DNA from 3 places in the Streptomyces sp. 840.1 genome. Region 1 is predicted to be linked to each of the others. Evidence: riboswitches for the same ligand, from Rfam matches in the RefSeq annotation. Region 1 holds a riboswitch; each other region holds the start of a gene.
What was found. Region 1 has a riboswitch for cobalamin ahead of EDD93_RS22305 (cobalamin biosynthesis protein). Riboswitches for the same ligand answer to the same signal wherever they lie in the genome.

Region 1 (7,573 bases):
CAGTGCCGTGGCGGTCCTGGCCATGACGATGTCGGCCCGCATCCCGTCGACCTCGAAGGCCGCGCAGGTGGCCGCGATCTGCCGCAACGCCCCGTCACCGAGCCGCACTTGCGGCAGCAGTGCCCGCGCGGCCGTGATCCGGTCCCGCAGCGTCCCCTCCTCCTCGGCCCACCGGGCGGCGAAGGCGGCCGGGTCGTCGTCGTAGGCGAGCCGCCGGCGCACCACCTCGACCCGCAGGTCGGTCTCACGCGAGGCGGCGACCTCGACGGTCAGCCCGAACCGGTCCAGGAGCTGCGGCCTGAGCTCGCCCTCCTCCGGGTTCATCGTCCCGACGAGCAGGAAGCGCGCGGCATGCCGTACGGAGACGCCTTCGCGCTCCACGTACGAGGCGCCCATGGCGGCCGCGTCCAGCAGCAGGTCGACCAGGTGGTCGTGGAGGAGGTTGACCTCGTCCACGTACAGGATGCCGCGGTGGGCGTCCGCGAGGAGCCCCGGCTCGAAGGCCTTCACGCCCTCGGCCAGCGCCCGTTCGATGTCCAGGGCGCCGACGAGCCGGTCCTCGGACGCGCCGACGGGCAGCTCGACCGTCCGCGCCGCCCGCGACACGCCGGGCGCCGGCTCGTGCGGGCCGTCGGGACACGCCGGGTCGGGCGATGCCGGGTCGCAGGAGAAACGGCACCCCGGGACGACGGCCACCTCCGGCATCAGCGCGGCCAGCGCGCGCACGGCGGTGGACTTGGCGGTGCCCTTCTCGCCCCGCACCAGCACCCCGCCGACGGCCGGCGAGACGGCGTTGAGCAGCAGGCCGAGCCGGAGATCGTCCTGCCCGACGATGGCGGTGAAGGGGTACGGCGTACTCACAGGGCCTCCTTGGTGGCGGCGGATTCCAGCGGTTGCGACGGGCGTCCGGGCCCCGGTGGCGGCTGCGGGGCGGGGACCGGTGTGCGGGGCCCCGTCACGTCCGGGCTCCCGGGGGCCGGGGGCGCTCCCGGCGGGACGAAGGGGAGTCCGGCGGGTGCGCCCGACTCGATGAGCCGCCACAGCGCGTCGGTGTCGGCGTGTTCCTCGATGAGGTCACCGAGGCGGTCGAGCTGCTCCTCGCGCAGTGCGGCGAAGCAGGTGCCGGGGGCGGGGACGAAGCGGCGCCCCGCGGCCCGCGCGACCTCGGTCAGGAAGCGGCGGCGGAACGCGTCGCTCTCCAGCGAGCCGTGCCAGTGCGTGCCCCACACCGCGCCGGACCGGCAGCCGTCCAGGCGTCGGCCCCGCGCGTCGGTGAGGAACGGCTCGCCGCCCCGCACGTCCGCGACGCCGTGGTGGATCTCGTACCCCTCGACGGGGGCGCCGAGCGCCTCGCCGACCGGCCGGGCGAGGGTCTTCTCGCGTTCGAACCGCACGCGTACGGGGAGCAGGCCGAGCGCGTCGACCTGCCCGGCGCGCGACTCCACCTCGTCCTCGATGTGCTCGCCGAGGATCTGGTAGCCGCCGCAGATGCCGAGGACCGGGCGGCCCTCGGCGGCGCGCCGCAGCAGCGCGTCGGCAAGGCCGCGCTCGCGCAGCCAGGCCAGCGCCTTCACCGTGCCCCGGGTGCCGGGCACGATGACGAGATCGGCGTCGGACAGCTCCTCGGGCCGGTCCACGAACCGCACGACGACGCCGGGTTCGGCGGCCAGCGCGTCGACGTCGGTGAAGTTCGACATCAGGGGCACCGCGCACACGGCGACGCGCAGGACGTCCTCGCCGTGCGGAGGCGCGACGACGGACTCGCGCACGGTGCCGCGCAGCGAGACCCGCAGCCCGTCCTCCTCGTCGATGCCGAGGCCGTGGGCGAACGGCAGTACCCCGTACGTCGGCCGCCCGGTGAGACCGAGCAGCATGTCCAGGCCAGGCTCCAGCAGTGACACGTCACCCCGGAACTTGTTGACCAGGTAACCGGCGATCAGTTCCTGGTCCTCGGCGGCCAGCAGCGCCGTCGTACCGAAGAACGAGGCGAAGACCCCGCCCCGGTCGATGTCCCCGACGACCACCACCGGGAAGCGGGCCGCCCGTGCGATGCCCATGTTCACGATGTCGGTGCGCCGCAGGTTGATCTCGGCCGGACTGCCCGCCCCCTCGCAGATCACCGCGTCATATGTGGACCGGAGCTGCTCCAGGCAGTCCACGACGGTGGACAGCAACTGCTCCTGCCTGCCGCCGTGGTAGCCGCGGGCGCTCATCTCACCGACCGCGCGCCCCATCAGGACGACCTGGCTGGAGCGGTCGCTGCCCGGCTTGAGCAGTACCGGGTTCATCAGCGCGGTCGGCTCCACCCGGGCGGCCTGGGCCTGCATGGCCTGGGCCCGGCCGATCTCGGCGCCCTCGCGGGTGACGAAGGAGTTGAGGGACATGTTCTGCGCCTTGAACGGCGCGACCTTCACCCCCTGGCGCACCAGCCAGCGGCAGATGCCCGCCGTGACGACGCTCTTGCCCGCGTCCGATGTGGTCCCGGCGACCAGCAGTCCGCCGCTCATGTCGGTCTCCGTCCTGAGGTGCGCGCACTCGGGGCAGGCGTGCCCGGACCGCGCGTCGAGGTGATCCGCCGTGCCGCGGCGCCCGCGCCCAGCCGGGCCGCCACGCTCACACCGAGGGCCAGCACGCCGATCCGGCGCGAGAGCCGTACGGCGCGTTCGATGTCCTTCGTCCCCACCGCCCGGCCGGCAGCGCCGTTGAGTACGGGGCGGTGCTCGACCCGGCCGCCGTAGGCGAGGGTGCCGCCGAGCCGTACGCCCAGCGCGCCCGCGAACGAGGCCTCCACGGGGCCCGCGTTGGGGCTCGGATGCCGGTGGGCATCCGCCCGCCAGGCCCGCAGCGCACCCCGGGGCCGCCCCCCGGCGGCGACCGCGAGCAGCGCGGTCAGCCGGGCGCCGGGCCAGCCCACGAGGTCGTCGAGGCGGGCCGAGGCCCAGCCGTAACGCAGGTGGCGGGGCGACCTGTGCCCGACCATCGCGTCCAGGGTGTTGGCGGCCCGGAAGCCGACGAGCCCGGGGACCCCGCCCAGCGCGCCCCACACCAGGGCGCCGACCACGGCGTCGGAGGTGTTCTCGGCGACGGACTCCACCACGGCGCGGGCGATCTGCGGTCCGTCCAGGGACTGCGGATCGCGGCCGCACAGGTGGGGCAGCCGCTCGCGGGCCAGTTCGAGGTCGCCGGCGGCCAGCGCGCCGCCGATGGACCGGGCCTCGCGCCCCAGCGACGTACCGCCGACGACGGCCCAGGTGGCGGCGGCGGTCAGGGCCACGGACGCGGCGGGACGGCGGCGCAGCGCACGGGCGGCCAGTGCCGCGCCGCCGGCGGCGCCTCCGGCGCAGACCAGGGTGTGCAGCGCGCCCCACCCGCGGTGGTCGCGCCACAGACGGCGTTCGACGCCTGCCGCGGCCCGCCCGAAGGCGGCGACCGGATGCCCCCGGCGGGGGTCACCGAGCAGCAGGTCACCGATCAGACCGGCCGTGGCGCCGTACGCGAAGATGCGATCGGCACGCACGGATCAGCCGGCCGTCGCGCCTCGGACGCCCTTGGTGGGGGCAGTTGGCGGCGGGGGAGACACGGATACGGACGCACGGCGGCCGGGCATGGCGATATGTCCTCACTCAGGGTCCGCGCCCTGGTTCGACGTGATCGGCGACCAGAGTCTCCTGGCTCCCGGATCCGCAGTTCCCCCGGTCTTCCAGTCCACTCGGCGTGGACCGTGACTTCCGGTGGTGGGGGACTGCTCCCCGGTGACAGTGGCGGGACCGCGCCGGATTCGCACCGGCTTCCTCTGCTGTCGCCGTAATGGCTCCGGCAGTCCACCACGCTCCGCGAACGCCAGTCAACCTACCGTTGACCTGCGGCGGTGCAGTGTGCTGAGACCCACATCGGGCCGGCCGCACGCGAGGTGCGGCCGGCCCGATGCGGCGGATGGTTCAGGTGCGGTGGTTCAGGTGCGGTGGGTCATGGACTGCGGTTCAGGCGACGATCAGGTAGATGCCGTAGGCCACCGCCGCCGCGCACAGCCCGAAGCAGGCGTACGCGCCCGCGCGGGCCAGCATCAGGGACCCGCCGGCCTGCCCGCCCGGCGCGGCCGGTCCGGGCTGCCGGGAGAGGCCGACGATGCCCAGGGTGAAGAGGCCCACCAGGGCGACGGTGGCGACGAGAGAGACGCCGAAGACGGTGCCGAGGGCTGCCCAGTCGATGTTCATGGAGGATCTTCCTTACACCGTGGCAGGTCGTGCCGGGTCGGCGGCTACGGGTCCGGCCGGGGCCGGGATGGTGGTCTTGAGGTCCTGCTGGGCCTGGGCCGCGGTGGGCGGCGGGCTGACGGCCGCGATGGCGGTGGTGACGATCCCGGCGGGTTCGGCGTGCCCGCCGGCCGAGACGCCGTCCTGGCCGCCGGGCGCGACGTCGTCCTGGCCGACCGGCTTGCGGCGGGACAGGACCCAGATCGCTCCGGAGCCCGCGACCAGCAGCACGGCGACGAGCACGACGCCCCAGGTGCCCTGCTTGGTGAGGAACTCCGCCCCCGCGCCGACCAGGCCGGCGGCGGGCAGTGTCAGACCCCAGGCGACGAACATCCGGGTGGCGGTGGACCAGCGGACCACACCGCCCCGCCGGCCGAGGCCGGCGCCCATCACCGCCCCCGAGCAGGACTGGGTGGTGGAGAGGGAGAAGCCGAGGTGCGAGGAGGCCAGGATGACCGTGGCCGCACTGGTCTGGGCGGCGAAGCCCTGCGGCGGCTTGAGCTCGGTGAGGCCGCTGCCCATGGTGCGGATGATGCGCCAGCCGCCCAGGTAGGTGCCGAGCGCGATGGCCAGACCGGCGCTGACGATGACCCAGACCGGCGGGTTCGCACCGGGGGAGAGCACTCCGCCGGTGACCAGGGCCAGCGTGATGATGCCCATGGTCTTCTGCGCGTCATTGGTGCCGTGGGCGAGCGAGACCAGCCCGGCGGAGGCGATCTGCCCGGCCCGGTAGCCCTTGGCGGTCGCCTTCTCCTGGGCGTCGTTACGGATCTTCCCGCCGATCCGGTACGTCAGCCTGGTGGCCAGCAGTGCGGCCAGACCGGCGACGAACGGGGCGGCGACCGCGGGGAGCAGCACCTTGGTGACGACGGTGCCGCCGTCGACCGAGGACCAGCCCGCGGACATCACCGCGGCGCCGATCAGACCGCCGAAGAGGGCGTGCGAGGAGCTGGACGGCAGTCCGACCAGCCAGGTCAGCAGATTCCACAGGATGGCGCCGACGAGCGCCGCGAAGATGACCTCGGTTCTGAGGCCGTTCTCGTTGATGATCCCGCCGGAGATCGTCTTGGCGACCTCCACCGACAGGAACGCGCCGACCAGGTTGAGAACGGCGGACATCGCCACCGCTGTCTTGGGTTTGAGTGCGCCGGTCGAGATGGTGGTCGCCATCGCGTTGGCGGTGTCGTGGAAACCGTTCGTGAAATCGAACACTAGAGCTGTCACGATCACAATCGCGAGCAGCAGCGTGATGTGTTCCATTTACCCAGGCAATCGTTCGACGTCAGTGGCACGTGGAACGTAGGCAACCTGAGTGAACGGAAGATGAACTGAACGGGGCGTCGCGGTGACTCCAATCGGAGTGACGATGCCCCGTTTGGCCGTGCTCCGACAGGGCGGGGCGGGCGCCGGCCGGTGTGGGCCCGGAATCCGGGTCCGGCAGGCCTCCGGAAACGGGGCAGAAACATGGACCGCTCATCAGTGGAAAGGATCTTCGTATGAGCGATGGGCGGCAGGGTCCGGTCGAACAGGCCGTGGGCGCAGAACACACCGCAGGCACCGGACGGGCCGGGGACGCCCGGCCGTCCGGGGACATCGGGCGGGCCTGGGGCGCGGTCGTCGCCACCGCCCGCCGGACGGCGGCCGACGGACTGGTCGTCGGCACCTCGGGCAACGTGTCGGTGCGGGTGGGCGGCACCGTCCTGGTCACCCCGAGCGGCGTGCCGTACGACCGGCTCCGCCCCCAGGACGCGGTCGGCGTCGATCTGGAGGGCAACCAGATCCTCGGCGAGCTGGCCCCGACCAGCGAACTCCCGCTCCATCTCGCTCTCTACCGGAACACCACGGCGGCCGCCGTCGTGCACACCCACGCGGTGCACGCCACGGCCGTCTCCACGCTCGTCGCCGAGGTCCCGCCGATCCACTACGCGGCCGCGCTGCTGGGGGGTCCCGTCCGGGTCGCCCCATACGCCCGGTACGGCACCGACGAACTCGCCGCGAACATGCTGGCCGCCCTGCGGGACCGCACCGGCTGCCTGCTCGGCAACCACGGGACCGTCACCTACGGAGCCACCCTCGACGAGGCGTACGACCGCACCGCCCAGCTCGAATGGCTGTGCCGCCTCTGGCTCGCCGCGAGCGCCGTCCCCGGCCGCTCCCCGGCCCTGCTCACCCCGGACCAGCTGAGCGACGTCCGGGAGGCGCTGAAGGGCTACGGGCAGCCGGGCTGAGGCCGCCGGGGCGGGCGGCCGCCACCGGACGGCCCCCGCCCGCTGGCCGAGTGCGCGGGCGCCCAGGAGACTGAGGGCGTGCGCCCGGTTACAGCGACGGCAGCAGTCGTCACCTCCCTCATCGGCGCCGGTGCGGCAGCGGTCGCGGCCGGCCGGTACGCCGGCGACGCCGCCCTCGGGGCGCCGCCCGGCCGTCCGTTCCCCGCCGACCGCAGACTCACCGTGCACGCGACGGCGGCGGGACAGGTCACCCTGACCCGTTCCTTCGCCGCGCTGCGCCCCGGCACCTACGGGCTGGTCGGTGACGACGTCCACGCCGTCGTCGGCCCGGTCATCGACCGGGCCCACCAGGCCGCCGACACCGTCGTGCGCCGCCTGGAGCGCGTCAGCCACGGCACCCTGCGCCCCGGGGCCAAGGTCCGCCTCACACCCGAGGTCTACAGCGGCGACCCCACCGCGGCCCTCGGCCTCGAACACCGCGAGGTCGAGATCACCGGTGAACTCGGCGCCCTGCCCGCCTGGTTCGTGCCCGGCGCCCGCGACACCTGGGTCATCGCCGCGCACGGCATCGGCACCACCCGGGAACACCCCCTGAACCTGCTCCCCTTCCTGAACGGACAGCAGCTGCCGGTGCTCGACCTGGCCTACCGGGGCGACGCCGGAGCACCGCGCTCCCCGGACGGGCTCAGCCACCTCGGGGAGTCCGAATGGCGCGACCTGGACGCGGCCATCCGCTTCGCGGTCCGCTACGGCGCCGAGAAGGTCGTGCTGCACGGCTGGTCGACCGGCGCCTCGATGGCGCTCCACGCCTCCGCCAACTCCGCGCTCCGGGACCGGATCTGCGGCCTCGTCCTCGACTCCCCGGTCATGGACTGGGCCACCACCCTGCGCGCCCTGGCCGCCGCCCGGGGGGTGCCGTCCGCCCTGCTCCCGCTCGCCGTCCGGGCCGCACAGGGACAGACCGGGCTGAGCGGCGCCCGGCTCCTGGAAACCTCACTGCCCCGGACCCTGCACGTCCCCACCCTGATCTTCCACGGCCCCGACGACACCCTGGCACCCTGGCAGCCCTCCAGGGTGCTCGCCGCCCGGCGC
Region 2 (7,573 bases), on a different contig from region 1:
CGGTGACGGTGGATCGGGCGGCGACCCGGACGGCAACGGCCAGAACCTCGGCACGCTGCTCGGCAAGCTTCTGCGGATCGATCCGGGCGGCGGCGACCCGTACGCCATCCCGGCGGACAACCCGTTCGTGGACGACCCGACGGCGCGGGGCGAGATCTGGGCATACGGACTGCGCAACCCGTGGCGGTTCTCGTTCGACGCGGGCACGGGCGACCTGCTGATCGGCGACGTCGGCCAGAGCGACTGGGAGGAGATCGACTGGGCTCCCGCGGCCAGCAAGGGCGGCGAGAACTACGGCTGGTCCTCGATGGAGGGCAACCACCCCTTCCGCGGCGGTACCGAGCCCGCGAACCACGTGCCGCCGGTGCACGAGTACGACCGCAGCGGCCTCGGCTGCTCGGTCACCGGCGGCTATGTCTACCGAGGCGATGCCATCGCCGGCCTCAAGGGCACGTACGTGTTCAGCGACTACTGCGACGGCACGATCCGCACCCTGCAGATCGAGAACGGCGAGGTCACCGGCGAGGGTGACCTCGGAGTCCAGGGCGGCGAGGTCATTTCGTTCGTGGAGGGCGGCGACGGCGAACTGTATGTTCTCGCCATCGGCGGCAGCATCTCGCGCATCGACCCGGCGTGAGCCGATGAGGTACCGCGCACACTGACAGCCGGGAGGCCCGCGGGGCCGGGACCGCGAACCGCGGTCCCGGCCCCGCCGGTCGCGGTGCGGCCGGCAGGGGCTGATTTCCGGTCGTGGCATGATCGGCGGCCATGGAGCACTTCATACGTCCCAACGGTTCACCGCCCGTCAACGGCTACAGCCACGCGGTCGCCTTCACCGGAGCGATGGTCGCCGTCTCGGGGCAGGTCCCCCTGGACGGCGACGGCAATCCGGTCGGTAAGGACGATGCCGAGGCCCAGGTCCGGCAGGTCTACGCGAACCTGATCACCGCGCTGGAGGCAGCAGGCTCAGGTCTGGAACACGTGGTCAAACTGACGGTCTACCTGACCGACCTGGACGACCTGGGCGCGTTCCGCACAGTGCGGGACGAGTACCAGGACGCCAAGAACCCGCCTGCCTGCTCCTTGGTGAGGGTGGCCGGCCTGGTCCACCCGGACTTCCGGGTCGAGATCGATGCATTGGCCGTGGCGCCGAGTGCTGGCCGGCGATCCGCTTCCCCTCGCGGCTGAAGCCGCACAGCGGATCCTTGCCTTCGAGGGGGCGAGCGCCGGCATCCGGTGATCCGGGCGTGGGGCCCCGGTGGCGCCGAGGGCAGCCGGCAGGGCCCACGCCGTGCCGCAGACGGCGCACGCGGTCCCGCCGGGCGGCCGCCCGGCGGGACCGTTTCGCTCAGGCCGGGGGCTGGCTGTCGCTGGTGGTGACGCGGACGTGGTCGACGACGAGTTGCTGGGGGAAGGTGGTGTTGCCGTCGGGGTCGCCGGGCCAGTAGCCGCCGACGGCGAGGTTGAGGATGAGGAAGAAGGGCTTGTTGAAGGCCCAGGTGTTGCCGCCGGTGTCGGCGGGGGTGCGGTGCTGGTAGACGTTGCCGTCGACGGACCACGTGACGGAGTCGGGGGCCCAGTCGATGGCGAAGGTGTGGAAGTCGTCGGCGAAGGCCTGGCCGCCGGGGAGGCTGTAGCCGGCGCCGATGCCAGCGGAGCCGGAGTAGCCGGGGCCGTGCAGGGTGCCGTGGACGGTGTTGGGTTCGAAGCCGACGTTCTCCATGATGTCGATCTCGCCGGAGTTGGGCCAGCCGACCTGTCCGATGTCGTCGCCGAGCATCCAGAAGGCGGGCCACATGCCCTGGCCGCGCGGGATCTTCATCCGGGCCTCGACGTGGCCGTAGGTCTGGGTGAACTTGCCCGAGGTGTTGAGCCGCGCCGAGGTGTACTCACAGGTGCCGTACCAGCACTGGTAGTTGTTCGGGTTCTCCTTGCGCGCGGTGATGACCAGATGGCCCTGGCCGTCCAGCGCCGCGTTGCTGTTCCCGGCCGTGTAGTACTGCCGCTCGTGGTTGTTGACGTTGTCACCGGTCTCGATCTGCCACTTACCGCCGTCAACGGCGGAACCTGCGGCTCCGTCGAAGTCGTCGGTGAACGTCGCGGCGGCGGTGGACGCCTGCGTGGTGACGGATCCCTTCGAGGCCGGAGACGGCATGGGGGCGCCGGAGGCGAGGCCGGAGGTGGCGGAGACGAGGGCGAGTACCGAGAGTGCGGAGACCAGGAGGCGCCTGGTCAGGTGGGGGGAGCTCATGTGAATTTCCTTTCCGTACGGGACGGAGGAAATGTGACTCACCATGCATATGACAAGTGGGGGCATGGCGGCCACGTGGGGGAGTTGAGGCCTTAGTTCACTTCGTGATTTAAGAAGTGAACCAAGAGCGTGTCAAGGCTCTTGGCAGACCACAGTTCTTGCACGCACCGGGCCGCCGCCCCGTCGGCGCGTTCGTCAGCTCTCCGGTTCCGCCGGGAGCGGCCGGCCGCAGCGCAGGTTCCACCGCCCCGACCTGCCGCTGAGCTCCGTGACGGTCAACGGGGCGACGTCCAGCCGCCAGAAGGCCTGCGGCGGGAGGTCCAGTGCGTGGACCGTCGCGGCGCGGATCACGGCGGGCTCGGCCACCGCCAGCACCCGCCCGTCGTCGCTTCCGTGCGGGGAGTCGAGCCACGAGCCCACCCGCGTGCACAGTTCCAGCAGGGACTCACCCCCGTGCGGCGCGGCGGCCGGGTCGCTCAGCCAGGCGGCCACCCCGTCCGGCTCGGCCGTGCTCACCTCGGCCAGCCGGGCGCCGGACCAGCGGCCCATCTCCCAGTCCCGCAGGGCGGGTTCGGGTTCGGACCGGAGCCCCAGTGCGTCCGCGGTCGCGGTGCAGCGCATGGACGGGCCGCGCATGCGCCTGGCCGCCGATGGCACGGCGGGTGCGGCGGCCCGCGCCTGCCGGAGTCCGGAGTCGTCGAGCGGCGCGTCACCGGCGAACCGGGCCTCGCGCAGCGCCGCGTTCATCGCCGGTGAGATCAACATCACCCGTACCGTCATTGCTGCCCTCAACTCCCTGAACGGTGGCCACTTGCCCGACCACACCATGGCATCAGGGCTTCCCGGACGCCCGGACCGCACCATGGCGGCGCCCACGCCCAGGCGGTATGGTCGCGACCACACGACGAGGGTGTGACGGAAGTCCGGTGAGAATCCGGCACGGTCGCGCCACTGTGAACCCGTACCTGTGCGGGGAAGTCAGACCCAGCACCTTCGTCTCAGGCACCACGATCGGGACGCGTGTTCCCACAGGAGGTTCTGCCATGGCACAGACTGCTGCCCCCGCCACCGGCGCACCCGCCATCACTCCCATCTCACTGAAGGCCATCGCCCCTTGGGCGGTCTTCTTCGGCATCCTCATGCTGATCCTGCTCTACTTCGTCGGCGCCGAGCAGGGCGCCACCTCCGTCATCTCGGGCGCGGGCGTGCACGAGTGGGTCCACGACGGCCGTCACCTGCTCGGTTTCCCCTGCCACTGACCCACCGGGCTGATCCAGGGGAATCCCTCATGAACTCCATATCTGTCAGAGCTCTGCTGGTCCGCGGCATGCTGGCCGGCCTCGTCGCGGGCGCGCTCGCGCTGGCCGTCGCCTACTTCCTCGGCGAGTCCCGGGTGGACGCCGCCATCGCCCTGGAGGAGGCGCACAGCCACGACCACGGTGGCGGCGAGGAACTCGTCAGCCGCACCATGCAGTCCACCGCGGGCCTCGCCACCGGCGTAGTCGTCTTCGGCGTGGCCATCGGCGGCATCGCCGCACTCGTCTTCTGTTACGCGCTCGGCCGGATGGGCCGCTTCGGTCCGCGCGCCACCGCGGCGCTGATCGCGGGCGCGGCCCTGCTGGCCGTGTACGTCGTGCCGTTCCTGAAGTACCCGGCGAATCCGCCGGCCGTCGGCAACCCCGACACCATCGGCAGACGCACGGCACTGTTCTTCCTGATGGTCGCCCTCAGCGTGCTGCTGGCCGTCGCCGCCGTCATCCTCGGCAGGCGGCTGGCACCCCGCCTGGGCGCCTGGAACGCGACGATCGCCGCAGGGGCCGGATACGTCCTGCTCATCGGTCTCGCGTACGTCTTCCTGCCCTCGTTCAACGAGGTCGGAAAGGGCTTCCCGGCCACCCTGCTGTGGCAGTTCAGGCTGGCCACGCTCGCGGTCCAGGTCACGCTGTGGACCACTTTCGGGCTGCTCTTCGGCTACCTCACCGAACGGCTGCTGGTGCCGAGGGCGCAGCCTGCCCGTGCAGGCGGCACAACAGCGGAACGCGCCGCGGCCGCGGCGGGCTGACCCGCCCACGCGCCGTCGGGCCCGTGCAGCGCCGGAACCCGCGAGGTGAGTCCTCGCGGGTTCCGCCGCGTCACGGGCCGGCTCGCGTCACCGCCCGGCGGGACCGTCCCAGTCCACGCGGTAGTGCTTCAGCAGGGAGTCCTCACGCACCAGGCGCATGCCTGCGGCCGTCATGACGCGCTGGGACGCGACGTTGTCGAGGTCGGTGTCCCCGTGCACGCAGACGACGCCCAGGCCGCGGGCGAACCGCAGCAGCGCGCGGAGCGCCTCGGAGGCGTACCCCATGCCCTGGACCGAGGGCACGAGCCCGTAGCCGATCGTGACGTGCCCGGCCTCGTCGGGAACCCCGTGGAACCCGAGCCCGCCGATCACCGGCCCGTCCTTGCCGAGCCGTATCTCGTACGAGCCGAACGGAGCCGGATCCCCGGTCTCGGCAATGGCGCGCAGGACGCGCGTGGCCGCCGCCCGCTCGCCCTGGGAGGGGTATCCGGCCGCCCACCGGACGCCTTCCGGTGGCCGGCCCTCCACCACGTGCTCGACGTCGGATGCGCTCATCGCGCGGAGCAGGAGGCGCGGGGTATCGATAACGGTCATGACGCAGTGGACTATCACGCGGTGCGGGCGGGCCGCACCCGGATATCTCCCGGTGAACGCCCGCCCGTACCGCATGTCCCACCCGCCGCAGGCACCCCCGGTCGACCTGCGGTCACGCGCCGCCCGCCGGGGTGAAGTCCCCGGCCAGCGCGGCCGCCACCCGCAGGTGTGTCGCCGCCTCGGTCTGCCGCCCCTGGCGCTCCAGCGTGCGGCCGAGCATCAGCCGGGCGTAGTGCTCCACGGGGTCGAGCTCCAGTACCGCCCGCAGTTCCGTCTCGGCCCGGCCGAGCCGCGCCGAGTGGTAGTAGGCCCTCGCCAGCAGCAGGCGCGGCGCGACCTGCTCCGGCACCTCCTCGACCAGCCCGCCCAGGATCCGGGCCGCCACCAGGTACTCCTTCGATTCGAAGAAGAACTGCGCGCGCTCCCACCGCTCGGCTGCGGTACCGAACTCGTAGTAGGTGTCGCTCATTCGTCCTCCTCGGTCGAGGCTCGCCGCCGGGCCCGTCCCGGCTGCGTCGATGGTCACAACACTCCAAGGTGGTTTAACATTCCACTAAATATTCGGCGTGGGTGCCGTCGGACCGGGCCCGTACGGGAATAGGTTGAGCGCCATGAGCAATCTCGATCGCCAGGCAGTTCCCTCCGTCTGCGGAGGGCGCGGCTTCGTCGTCGCCGAACCCGTACGCGAACTCCTCACCCCGCGTCGGGTGAAGCTCGGGGAGTCCACCGAGGTGCGCAGACTGCTGCCCAACCTCGGCCGCCGCATGGTCGGTGCCTGGGCCTTCGTGGACCACTACGGCCCCGACGACATCACCGACGAGCCCGGGATGCAGGTGCCGCCCCACCCCCACATGGGCCTGCAGACCGTCAGCTGGCTGCACGAGGGCGAGGTCCTGCACCGCGACAGCCTCGGCAGCCTGGCGACGATCCGCCCGTACGAACTCGGCCTGATGACCTCGGGCCGGGCGATCAGCCACTCCGAGGAGAGCCCCAGGCCGCACGCCGCTCTGCTGCACGGCGCACAGCTCTGGGTCGCGCTCCCCGACGCCCACCGCGACGCCGAGCCGCACTTCCAGCACCACACGGACCTGCCGACGGTCACGGCCCCCGGCCTCACCGCCACGGTGATCCTCGGCGAACTCGACGGTGCGCTCTCGCCCGGCACCGCGTACACCCCGATCGTCGGCGCCGACCTGGCGCTGCGCCGGGGCGCCGAGGCCCGCCTCCCGCTCGACCCCGACTTCGAGTACGCGGTGCTGTCGATGTCCGGCGAGGCGGAGGTCGACGGCGTACCCGTCCTGCCGGGTTCGATGCTCTACCTCGGCTGCGGCCGCACCGAACTCCCGCTGCGCGCGGAGTCCGACGCCGGTCTGATGCTCGTGGGCGGTGAGCCCTTCGAGGAGGAGATCGTCATGTGGTGGAACTTCGTGGGGCGTTCCCACGAGGAGATCGAGGAGGCCCGGCAGGCGTGGGCGGAGGGCTCCCGCTTCGGTGAGGTGCACGGCTACGACGGCGACCGGCTGTCTGCTCCCGCACTGCCGCCGGTGGCGCTGAAACCGCGGGGACGGGTGCGCTGACCTGGAGGGATGTGTTCTCCGACGGTCTTAGTCGTGTGCGCCGGCTGCGGCCCCCCGCCAGTACGGCGGAGGGGCGCAGTTGCGCCTCCGGTAGGTCGATTCCTAGGGCGGTGCCTGCCCTGCCCGACCAGCGCTCTCCGGCTCCCGCTCCTGTTGCTCGGCCCTGTGGAACTCGTCGTCCGGCAGCTGACGGGCCCGTTGTGCAGTGGGGGTGCGCCCCGTCTCCCGCGGTGTCACGATGTCCGGTGAGAGGTGCCTGACCCGGTCATGGAACAGGGCTACTCGCTGCTGCCACTCACCGCGCGTACTCCAGGTATTCGGTGTCAGCCATCTCGCCCACTCATGCTGCCCTGGTCTACCGCCCCGACGTCAGTGAATCGCCTGGCGGGCCGCGGAACCACGATCCTTGAGAGAGGGACGCCTTCCATGACCAAGAAGAAGCTCTCCGCAGGGGACGACGTCGAATGGAAGAGCCACGGGAAGACGGTCGAGGGCTCTGTCACGAGGAAGGTTGACCGGCGCACCAAGGCCGCCGGCCGAACCGTGGCTGCGTCGAAGGACGATCCCCAGTACGAGGTCGAGAGCGACAAGACGGGCAGGACGGCCGTGCACAAGCCCGAGTCGCTGCGCCGGAAGAACGACGGGTCGTAAGCGGCGGCAGCGCGGGCCGGCGGGGTCCGGGGCCGCCCGAAGGGCCAGCGGTACGAAGAGGCCGAGAAGAAGAACATCGGGGGCCGCTCCACGATGAACAAGGAGGAGCTGCTCAAGGCCGTCGGCCGTTGAAGGGCTGGTTACGCCTGGGGCGGGGCCGCTCAGGGGATATATCAGTCGAACCCGGTCTCGTTCCCGTGACCGAGGGAACACATGACGTGAGTTATGGCCCCAGGCCGGCTCGCCCCCGACCGACGGCCAGCCGGCGCCCGCTCCGAGCGAATGCCGGCCCACGGGGCGCCGGCCCCGGAGGGACGGCGAGACCGATGAAGACTCATCGCCGACATGTTGGTACATCCAATGGCAACTAGAGTGATAAGTGTCCGATTCAGCCCTTGCCACTCATCCATTTGCGTGCGTGGAGGCGTTCATGGCTGT
Region 3 (7,573 bases), 400 kb from region 1:
GAGATGAAAGTGCTGCGGCTCGGCGAGGACCTGCACGCCGAGCTCACCGGGATGCATGCCGAGGCGGGCAAGAACTCCGTCCACCCCCACCGGCTCCCCGTGCGCAGGTTCAACTCCCTGCTCCAGGCGATGGCGCCAGGCGTCATCGCGACCGGCCGCAACGCCGGGACGGATGGCCGTCTGCCGTGGCTCTACGCGCGGGAAGCCGTCCCGCCGGACGTGCTGGCCCCGGTGGTAGGAGCTTGGGCGGCGGGCATGCACCGGGAGGACGACGACTCGGAGGGCGCCGATTTCGAGGAGAGGCTCCGCTCTGGTGACCCGACCGAGACGGTACGTCTGCCCCACTGGGAGACAGAATCGGTCGACCTCGCCGAGAGCGTGCTCTCGGCGGGCGGAACCGCCGAACCCGCCGCGCGACTCTACAGCCTGCTGCCCGAGTGGATCGCCTTCCGGCTGGCCGCCCGGACGTTCCGCACGGGCGGCACCACACTCCACTTCCGCGTTGAGAGCTCGGGTGACGGCGCGCGGCTTGTCTCCTGGCCGCCTCAGCGATACGAGCGCCGACGGCAGACCTGGTACTACTCGGCCTGCCTCGCCATCACCGTCCACACCGTGCCGTTCGCTCCGCGGTTCCGCGTCCATGTGTCCACCCAGGTACGCCGGTGGGCCACCCGACTGGACGCACGCCCCCACCAGCTCGGCGGTACGACCGTCCTGCTCGACGCTCCACTGCCGTGGCCGGAAGGGCCGGACCGGGGCCACCGGCTGATGGTGAACACACTGGGCTACGACCGGCGGTCGAAGGAACTGGCATGGCGCCGGCACAGTCCCGCACCGCTTGTGCCCGAGCTGGACATCGTGCGCAACTATCCCCGGCCCGAAGCGCTCTTCTCCGACCCTGAACGCTGGATCAACGGTTCCGGGGACGTGGCCGCCGGCATCGTCTACCACCCGTCGATCGGCCCGCACGAGGTCGGACCCGGGCTGATGCCACAGGAGCGGGCGGATCTGGACGCCTGGGTCGAGGAAGGGCTGCGTCCCCTGCTGACCCGGGTCCCCGACCTCACGCGCGTCTCCCGGAGCAACACACCCTCCCTGCTGCCCCGTTCCGGCGCCGGACGCGTCCCGGGCGTCCGCGACGCCCAGCTAGCTCTGCAGCGGCGGGCGGCGCTGACACGCGCACTGAACGGCCGCCCCCTGGAGATCGACGTCTTCTGGCAGTCCCCGGAAACCCGTGCGGCGCTGCTCGCCGAGCTGCCCAAGCTCATTGGTCTTCCCGCCGGGCAACAAGTGCCGTCGGCCGACGGGGAGACCTGGCAGTGGCAGTGCGAGGGGGTCGATATCCGCGTCCGGGCCCGGCCCGCGGGACTCTTGGCCGACGCACTGCCGACCACCCGAGCCCGCGGGCGCCTCAGGGCCGTCCGGTTGGCCGAGGCCATTGAAGTGCGCTGCGGGCTCGTGGCGGACCGGGGGCGCCCGCTTCTCGGCGGGGCCGGAGTCGTGATCACGGAGATCGCCGGCAAGGAGCGCTTCGCTGCCGTCCCGGACTCCGACCCCAAGCACGCGCTGCGCATCGCCTGGGCACGGCAGGGACGGCTGACCCAGTTCGTGAACTCGCCCGACGACACCGACAGCGCTCTGGAACACCGGGCCCGGTGGACCTGGCTGGACGCCTTCCGGCAGCTGGGCGCGATCAGCCCGCCCGCCCACCGGGTGGGAGCCGGCATTCCGGGCGACCTTCAGTACGCGGCGCTCTGGCTCGTACGCCACACCAGGAAGGGGCCCACGCGATGCCCCGTCCACCGGCTGGTGGCGGTGCGGGTGCGCCTCGGGGACGGACCGGGCGTCATCGAGGGGTGGGACGCAGAACGAGCCGAATGGGTGCCGTATCCGAAGCTGTTGCTGCTGCTCTCCCAGGCACGGGAACCGGCGGCGAGTGGCGGGAAGGAGACCGGCACGGGGAAGCTCGTCGAGGACTCGGCAGCCCCGGGAGGATCCCGGCCCGCTGCCCGCCCGGGCGTGGAGCAGGACAGGCAGCGGGAGACCGAGCGGCAGATCCGGGCACTGCTCTTCCAGCTCCGCGACCGCCCGACGCTGCTGCTGGCGGACGCCGGTAATCTGCGCCAGTGCTGGCCTGGCCTGCGCAACGGTGCACTGGACCGCGACACGCTCGGCTTCGGGGCCGAACCCGCCCAGCGGCACACGCTCTACGGCCACGACCTGCGGGTGCTGCTCGTACGGGACGCTAACGCCCGGGGTGAGGTGGCGGAGTGGTACGCCCACGATACCGAGGACGGGGTCGGCTTCGCCGAGGGTGTGTGGGGGACGGCGGATACGGAGGGCCGTGTCTTCGCGAGTACGGCCTCGAAGCCGCACACGGTGGTGAAACTGCCGAAGGGGCTCATGAAGCTGGTGCCCACGGCACAGGGCCGGACAGCGCCCGGGAAGACCGCGTGGAACCCCGGGCAACTGGAGATCACCGTGCTCGGCTGTCTGTCGGAGAAGGCGCTGACGGATTCGGGGCGTGCGGGTGACCCGCCCGACTGGCCGGCGGAGTGGGCGACGCTCACGCACCAGCTGCGCTACCACGACGATTATCCACCGCTCGCCCGGCCTCTCCCGCTGCACTGGGCGCGTCTCGCCGGTGAGTACGTACTTCCGGTGGCTGGAACGAAGTCAGCGGGGAGTACGTCATCCGCTTCCTGAGCGAGGTGCCGCCTGCATGGGGTGTCCCAAACGATCGACGCTGATAAGGATCAATGCTTCCCTCGTGTGAGCATCGAAGCCTGAACCTGACCACGGGGACGGCATCTGGTGCACTCCTTGCTGGGATCACTGGGCGTCCGCCGTGACGCTCGTTTGACGCTCCCAGCGCATGGTGGCCCCAAGACGGAGACGAGACGGACCTGACCTGGGGTTTTCTCTGAGTTCACCCGGGTGACGTGCTTCCGATGACGCACCATGTGGAGTGCGTGGCGATTCTGGAGCCGGTGAAGAAGGAGGACTCACCTGCCGTTTCGCTTGTGCGCGCCAGGTACGGTGTCCGCGTTGCGGGCGATATCCAGACACTGAAGCGGTGCTCGCGAGGCTCGTTCCGATGGCGTGCCAGGGGCCTCTTCCCGCCGTCCCCTGTCGGGCAGCGAGCATCGACGGGGCCGGCATCACGCTCCGCACCCTGTGCACTCCCTCCGGCATGGGCAGCTCCCGGAAAGATTGAGGTATGGCAGTGATCTGCGTCGGCGGCATGATCGGGATCGGCAAGACGAGTGTCGCCGAACTGATCGCCAAGGAACTTGGGAGCAAGGTCTTCTACGAGAGCGTGGAGGACAATCCGATCCTGCCGCTCTTCTACACGGCCGGCCCCGAAGAGATAGAGGCGAGGCGGTACCCCTTCCTCCTCCAGCTCTACTTCCTGCAGACGCGTTTCGCCGCGATCAAGGACGCGTACAAGCAGGACGACAACGTTCTCGACCGCTCCATCTACGAGGACTGGTACTTCGCCAAGGTCAACCACGACCTCGGCAGGATCAGTTCCCTGGAGATGCGGGTGTACGAGGGGCTGCTCGCGGAGATGATGCGCGAGATCGACGGCCTGCCCTACCGCAAGGCACCCGATCTCATGGTGTACCTGCGGGCGGACTTCGAGACGGTTCTGCACCGCATCGGGCTGCGGGGACGCGACTTCGAACAGGACCGGAGTCTCGTCGGGTACTACCGGACGCTGTGGTCGGGGTACGACGACTGGGTGCGCGAGCACTACCGCGCCAGTGACGTCCTCGTGGTCGACATGAACGACACCGACGTGGTCAACAGTCCCGAGGACGCGGAGCGCGTGGTCCGGGAAGTCACAGACGCCCTGGCACTGGCGAGGTCACGGCGCGCCTGATGCCGCCCGGTGGCCGGACACGACGGTGTCCCGGTACGCCGTCCGGCCGGGCTCCCGTCGCCGTGGGGCGGGTGACATGATGGGCGGCGGACATGGGCGACGGCGGCCCGAGGAAACCGGTGGGAATCCGGTGCGGTACCGCCACTGTGATCGGCGAGCGGATCCCGACGCGCCACTGCCCCGCGAGGGCGGGAAGGCCGGGACGAGCACGGACCCGAGAGCCAGGAGACTCACGCTGTCGCCTCCTCGAATGACCCCGGGGCGGAACTCCCCGGCTAGAGGGAGGATGCGGCATGCCTGAGCGGCCCGCCGACAAGAACGCGCCGACGCCGGACCGGGCGGTCCCCTGCCGGGTGGTGGTGTGCCGCGACTGCTGCTGCGGCACGGCCAAGGTGCGGGGCGATCACGCCGCGCAGACCGCGCGGTTGCGGGAGATCGCCCCGGTGCGGACATCCGAGTGCCTGGACCTCTGCGAGCAGGCCAACGTCATCGTCGTACAGCCCTCGGCCGTCGGACGGGCGGCAGGGGCCCGGCCGGTCTGGCTCGGCCTGGTCAACGACCCCGATGCCACCGAGGACATAGCGGACTGGGTGCGGGCCGGCGGGCCGGGTGTCGCGGACCGTCCCGGGATCCTCGACCTCTATCTGATCGACCCGCCGCGCCGCGTCGGGACGGCGATCTCATGACCAACGGTTGGGGCGCGGCGGACGCGGTACCGGCCCACGAGGTCGTCGGGGCGCTGCGCGACGTGGCGCGGATGGGCGGATTCTTCGACCTGGACACGGCCCAGGGGCCCGGGTCCGGTGAAGGAGGGCTCACCGGGGAAGGGTTCGCCGCGCGGGCCAGGACTGTCAATGAACGCTACGACACCGCCGAGGCCCGCGTCGGAGTCTCCATCGCCCATCTCGGGCTCGCGGCACGCCTGTGGTCACCGGTTCTCGCCTGCGCGCTGTTGCACGGGATCGTGCCGGAGACGGCCACCGTGGAGTGGGCCGGTGACAGTCCGACGCTGCGGCTGGCCGAGCCCCGGGGCAGCCGTGCTCCGCAGTCGACGTCGTCGCTCGCCGATGCCGTCCGCGCTCAGGCGGACGGCGTCCTGGAGGGTGTCGAGCGGGGTCTTCCGGTGAAGGTGGCTCCCCGCCTGCTCGCGGGCAACTCGGCTTCCGCGCTGGTCGGTTCGGCGGCGCAGCTGCTGAGGTCCCGGCCCGGCCTGCGGGCACCGCTGACCGGGCTGACGAGGGAACTCCTCCAGACGGGGCGGCTGCTGGGCACGGGTGAGGTCACCGGCCCCGAGCTGACGTTCCGGCGGCGGAGCTGCTGTCTGTACTACCGGGCCCTGAACGGCTCGAAGTGCGGTGACTGCTGCCTGGCCCGGTGACCGGAGCGGAGCGGAGCGGAGCAGGCCGTCGGGGCCCGGCCCGCCCGTTTCCGAACGCGTCCGGGATCTGCTCACCGCGACGCAGGCAGCCCGCGTCGCGGTGAGTCCGGCGTCCCGGATCCGCCGCCGCAGGCCGGCTCGTACCCCGGTACCGGCGTCCAGCTGACCGAGGGCGCCCGGTCACCGGTTCGCGTCGGGCACAGGTGCGTCCGCCGGCAGGAACGTCACCTGGGGACGGCCCGTGCGAGGATGCACCGCGACCTCGGCGGTCACCTCGTAGACCTCCGCGAGCAGGCGCGGAGTGAGTACCTCGTGCGGCGCTCCGGAAGCGACGACACCGCCGTCGCACAGAACGAACAGGCGATCGCAGTAGTACGCGGCCAGGTTGAGGTCGTGCAGGGCGACGAGGACCGTCGCGGGCAGTCTGCGCAGTACGGTCAGGATCTCCAACTGGTGCCGGATGTCCAGGTGGTTGGTCGGTTCGTCCAGGACGAGCAGCGACGGCTCCTGGGCCAGAGCACGGGCGATCAGAACCCGTTGGCGCTCGCCGCCGGAGAGCCGGTCGAAGGCGCGGTCGGCCAGGGGGACGGCGTCGACCGAGGTGAGTGCCGCCTCGATCAGCGCGGCGTCCTGCGTCGTGTCGCCCGACAGCAGTCGCTTGTGCGGGGCGCGGCCCATCGCGACGACCTCACGCACGCTCAGATCGAGGCCGGAGGGAGCGTCCTGCACCACTGCGGCCAGGGTGCGTGCCAGTTGGCGCGGTGGCAGTGACCAGGCGTCTTCGCCGTCGACGCGGACCGTTCCGGCTGCCGGCCGCAGTATCCGGTAGACGGCGCGCAGCAGGCTGGACTTGCCGCTGCCGTTCGGTCCGACGAGGCCGATCGTCTCCCCGGGGCGGGCCGTGAGCGTGACGTCGTGGACCAGCCGCCGTGCCCCGGCCGTGAGCGTGACGCCCTCGACGCGCAGTTCGGCCGCCGTCATGCCGTGCCTCCCGCGTTCTTACGGGCGTCGCGTCGCATCAGCCACAGGAAGAAGGGCCCCCCGCACAGGGCGGTGAGGACCCCGACCGGCATCTCCTGCGGTGCCGCTACGGTCCGTGCCGCGATGTCCGCCAGGACCAGGAAGGACGCACCCCCGAGCGCGGCGGCGGGCAGCACCCGCCGGTGGTCGCCGCCGACGAGGAGCCGCACGGTGTGCGGCAGCATCAGTCCGACGAAACCGATCGGTCCGGCCGAGGCCACCAGCACCCCGGTGACCAGCGAGACGAGCACGAACATCCGGGCCCGGAACCGGGCGACGTCCAGGCCCATGGTGGCGGCGGCCTCCTCGCCGGCGAGCAGCAGGTTCAGGTTCGGGGACTGCACCATGAGGACGGCGATGCCGAGCAGCAGCGCCAGGCCCGGCAGCCACAGCGAACCCCAGGACACGCCGCCCAGGCCGCCCAGCGTCCAGGCGAGGACGGTGCGTGCCTCGTTGCCGTTGTCCGTCGTCAGGAGCATCAGGTTCAACAGCGCGCTGAGCACTGACGCCACCGCGACCCCGGCCAGGATGAGCCGCAGCGAGGTGATGCGGCCGCCGGTACGGGCGGCGGCGTAGACGAGCACGAGTGCGCCCAGTGCCCCGGCGAACGCGGCCGCCGACAGGGACACCGTCCCGAAGAAGCTCACCCCGAACACGATCACCGAGACCGCGCCGAGCGAGGCGCCGGAGGACACTCCGAGGAGGTACGGCTCGGCGAGCGGATTGCGCACCAGAGCCTGCAACGCCGTGCCGACGACGGCGAGACCCGCGCCGGTGACCGCGCCGAGCAGGACGCGGGGCCCGCGCACGTCGAGGACGATCGTCTCCCGCGCTCGGCTCCAGGTGGGTTCCGTCCAGTCGGCGCCGAGCGCGTGCGTGACGATGCCCCACACCTGGCCGGGCGGCACGTGCACCGAGCCGAAAGCGAGTCCCGCGGTCAAGCAGGCGGCCAGGAGCACGGTGAGCCCGACCAGGGTGAGCGCGAACGCGGCCCGGCGGCGCGGCTTCACCAGGGCGGTGTTCTCGGCGTCCGTGGTGGACGCGGTCACTTGAAGCTGTCCGGGTGCAGTCCGCGCGCCAGGTCGCCCACCGCGTCCGCCGAGCGGACGCCGACGAGGGTGTCGGTCAGCGGCAGCACCACGAAACGCCTGTTCTTGATCGCGGGCACATCGGCGAGGGCCGGCTGGGAGAGCAGGAACTTCTTCTTCTGCGCGACGCCGGTGCCCGCGTAGTCGTAGATGGCGATGACGTCGGGCTTGCGGTCGACGACCTGCTCCCAGGAGACGTCG

Region 2: another riboswitch for cobalamin. It lies ahead of EDD93_RS34540 (CbtB-domain containing protein); the one in region 1 lies ahead of EDD93_RS22305 (cobalamin biosynthesis protein).
Region 3: another riboswitch for cobalamin. It lies ahead of EDD93_RS24200 ((2Fe-2S) ferredoxin domain-containing protein); the one in region 1 lies ahead of EDD93_RS22305 (cobalamin biosynthesis protein).

What each region holds. Positions count from the first base shown of each region.
Region 1 covers NZ_RJUU01000001.1:4,880,037-4,887,609, forward strand. The annotation lists gene EDD93_RS22295 (putative cobaltochelatase) at 1-861, opposite strand, end outside; gene EDD93_RS22300 (cobyric acid synthase) at 858-2,507, opposite strand; gene EDD93_RS22305 (cobalamin biosynthesis protein) at 2,504-3,517, opposite strand; cobalamin riboswitch at 3,662-3,795, opposite strand; gene EDD93_RS22310 (hypothetical protein) at 3,981-4,214, opposite strand; gene EDD93_RS22315 (inorganic phosphate transporter) at 4,227-5,513, opposite strand; gene EDD93_RS22320 (class II aldolase/adducin family protein) at 5,750-6,481, shown strand; gene EDD93_RS22325 (alpha/beta hydrolase) at 6,560-7,573, shown strand, end outside.
Region 2 covers NZ_RJUU01000003.1:464,216-471,788, reverse strand. The annotation lists gene EDD93_RS34560 (sorbosone dehydrogenase family protein) at 1-637, shown strand, start outside; gene EDD93_RS34555 (RidA family protein) at 769-1,188, shown strand; gene EDD93_RS34550 (family 16 glycosylhydrolase) at 1,349-2,251, opposite strand; gene EDD93_RS34545 (histidine phosphatase family protein) at 2,447-3,031, opposite strand; adenosylcobalamin (AdoCbl) riboswitch at 3,143-3,292, shown strand; gene EDD93_RS34540 (CbtB-domain containing protein) at 3,295-3,510, shown strand; gene EDD93_RS34535 (CbtA family protein) at 3,540-4,313, shown strand; gene EDD93_RS34530 (GNAT family N-acetyltransferase) at 4,401-4,907, opposite strand; gene EDD93_RS34525 (tetratricopeptide repeat protein) at 5,020-5,376, opposite strand; gene EDD93_RS34520 (pirin family protein) at 5,519-6,484, shown strand; gene EDD93_RS34515 (DUF2945 domain-containing protein) at 6,911-7,135, shown strand; partial or broken gene EDD93_RS40575 (plasmid stabilization protein) at 7,181-7,267, shown strand; gene EDD93_RS34505 (SRPBCC family protein) at 7,566-7,573, shown strand, end outside.
Region 3 covers NZ_RJUU01000001.1:5,278,205-5,285,777, forward strand. The annotation lists gene EDD93_RS24190 (pPIWI_RE module domain-containing protein) at 1-2,706, shown strand, start outside; gene EDD93_RS24195 (deoxynucleoside kinase) at 3,221-3,886, shown strand; cobalamin riboswitch at 3,996-4,118, shown strand; gene EDD93_RS24200 ((2Fe-2S) ferredoxin domain-containing protein) at 4,180-4,572, shown strand; gene EDD93_RS24205 ((2Fe-2S)-binding protein) at 4,569-5,264, shown strand; gene EDD93_RS24210 (ABC transporter ATP-binding protein) at 5,445-6,245, opposite strand; gene EDD93_RS24215 (iron ABC transporter permease) at 6,242-7,333, opposite strand; gene EDD93_RS24220 (ABC transporter substrate-binding protein) at 7,330-7,573, opposite strand, start outside.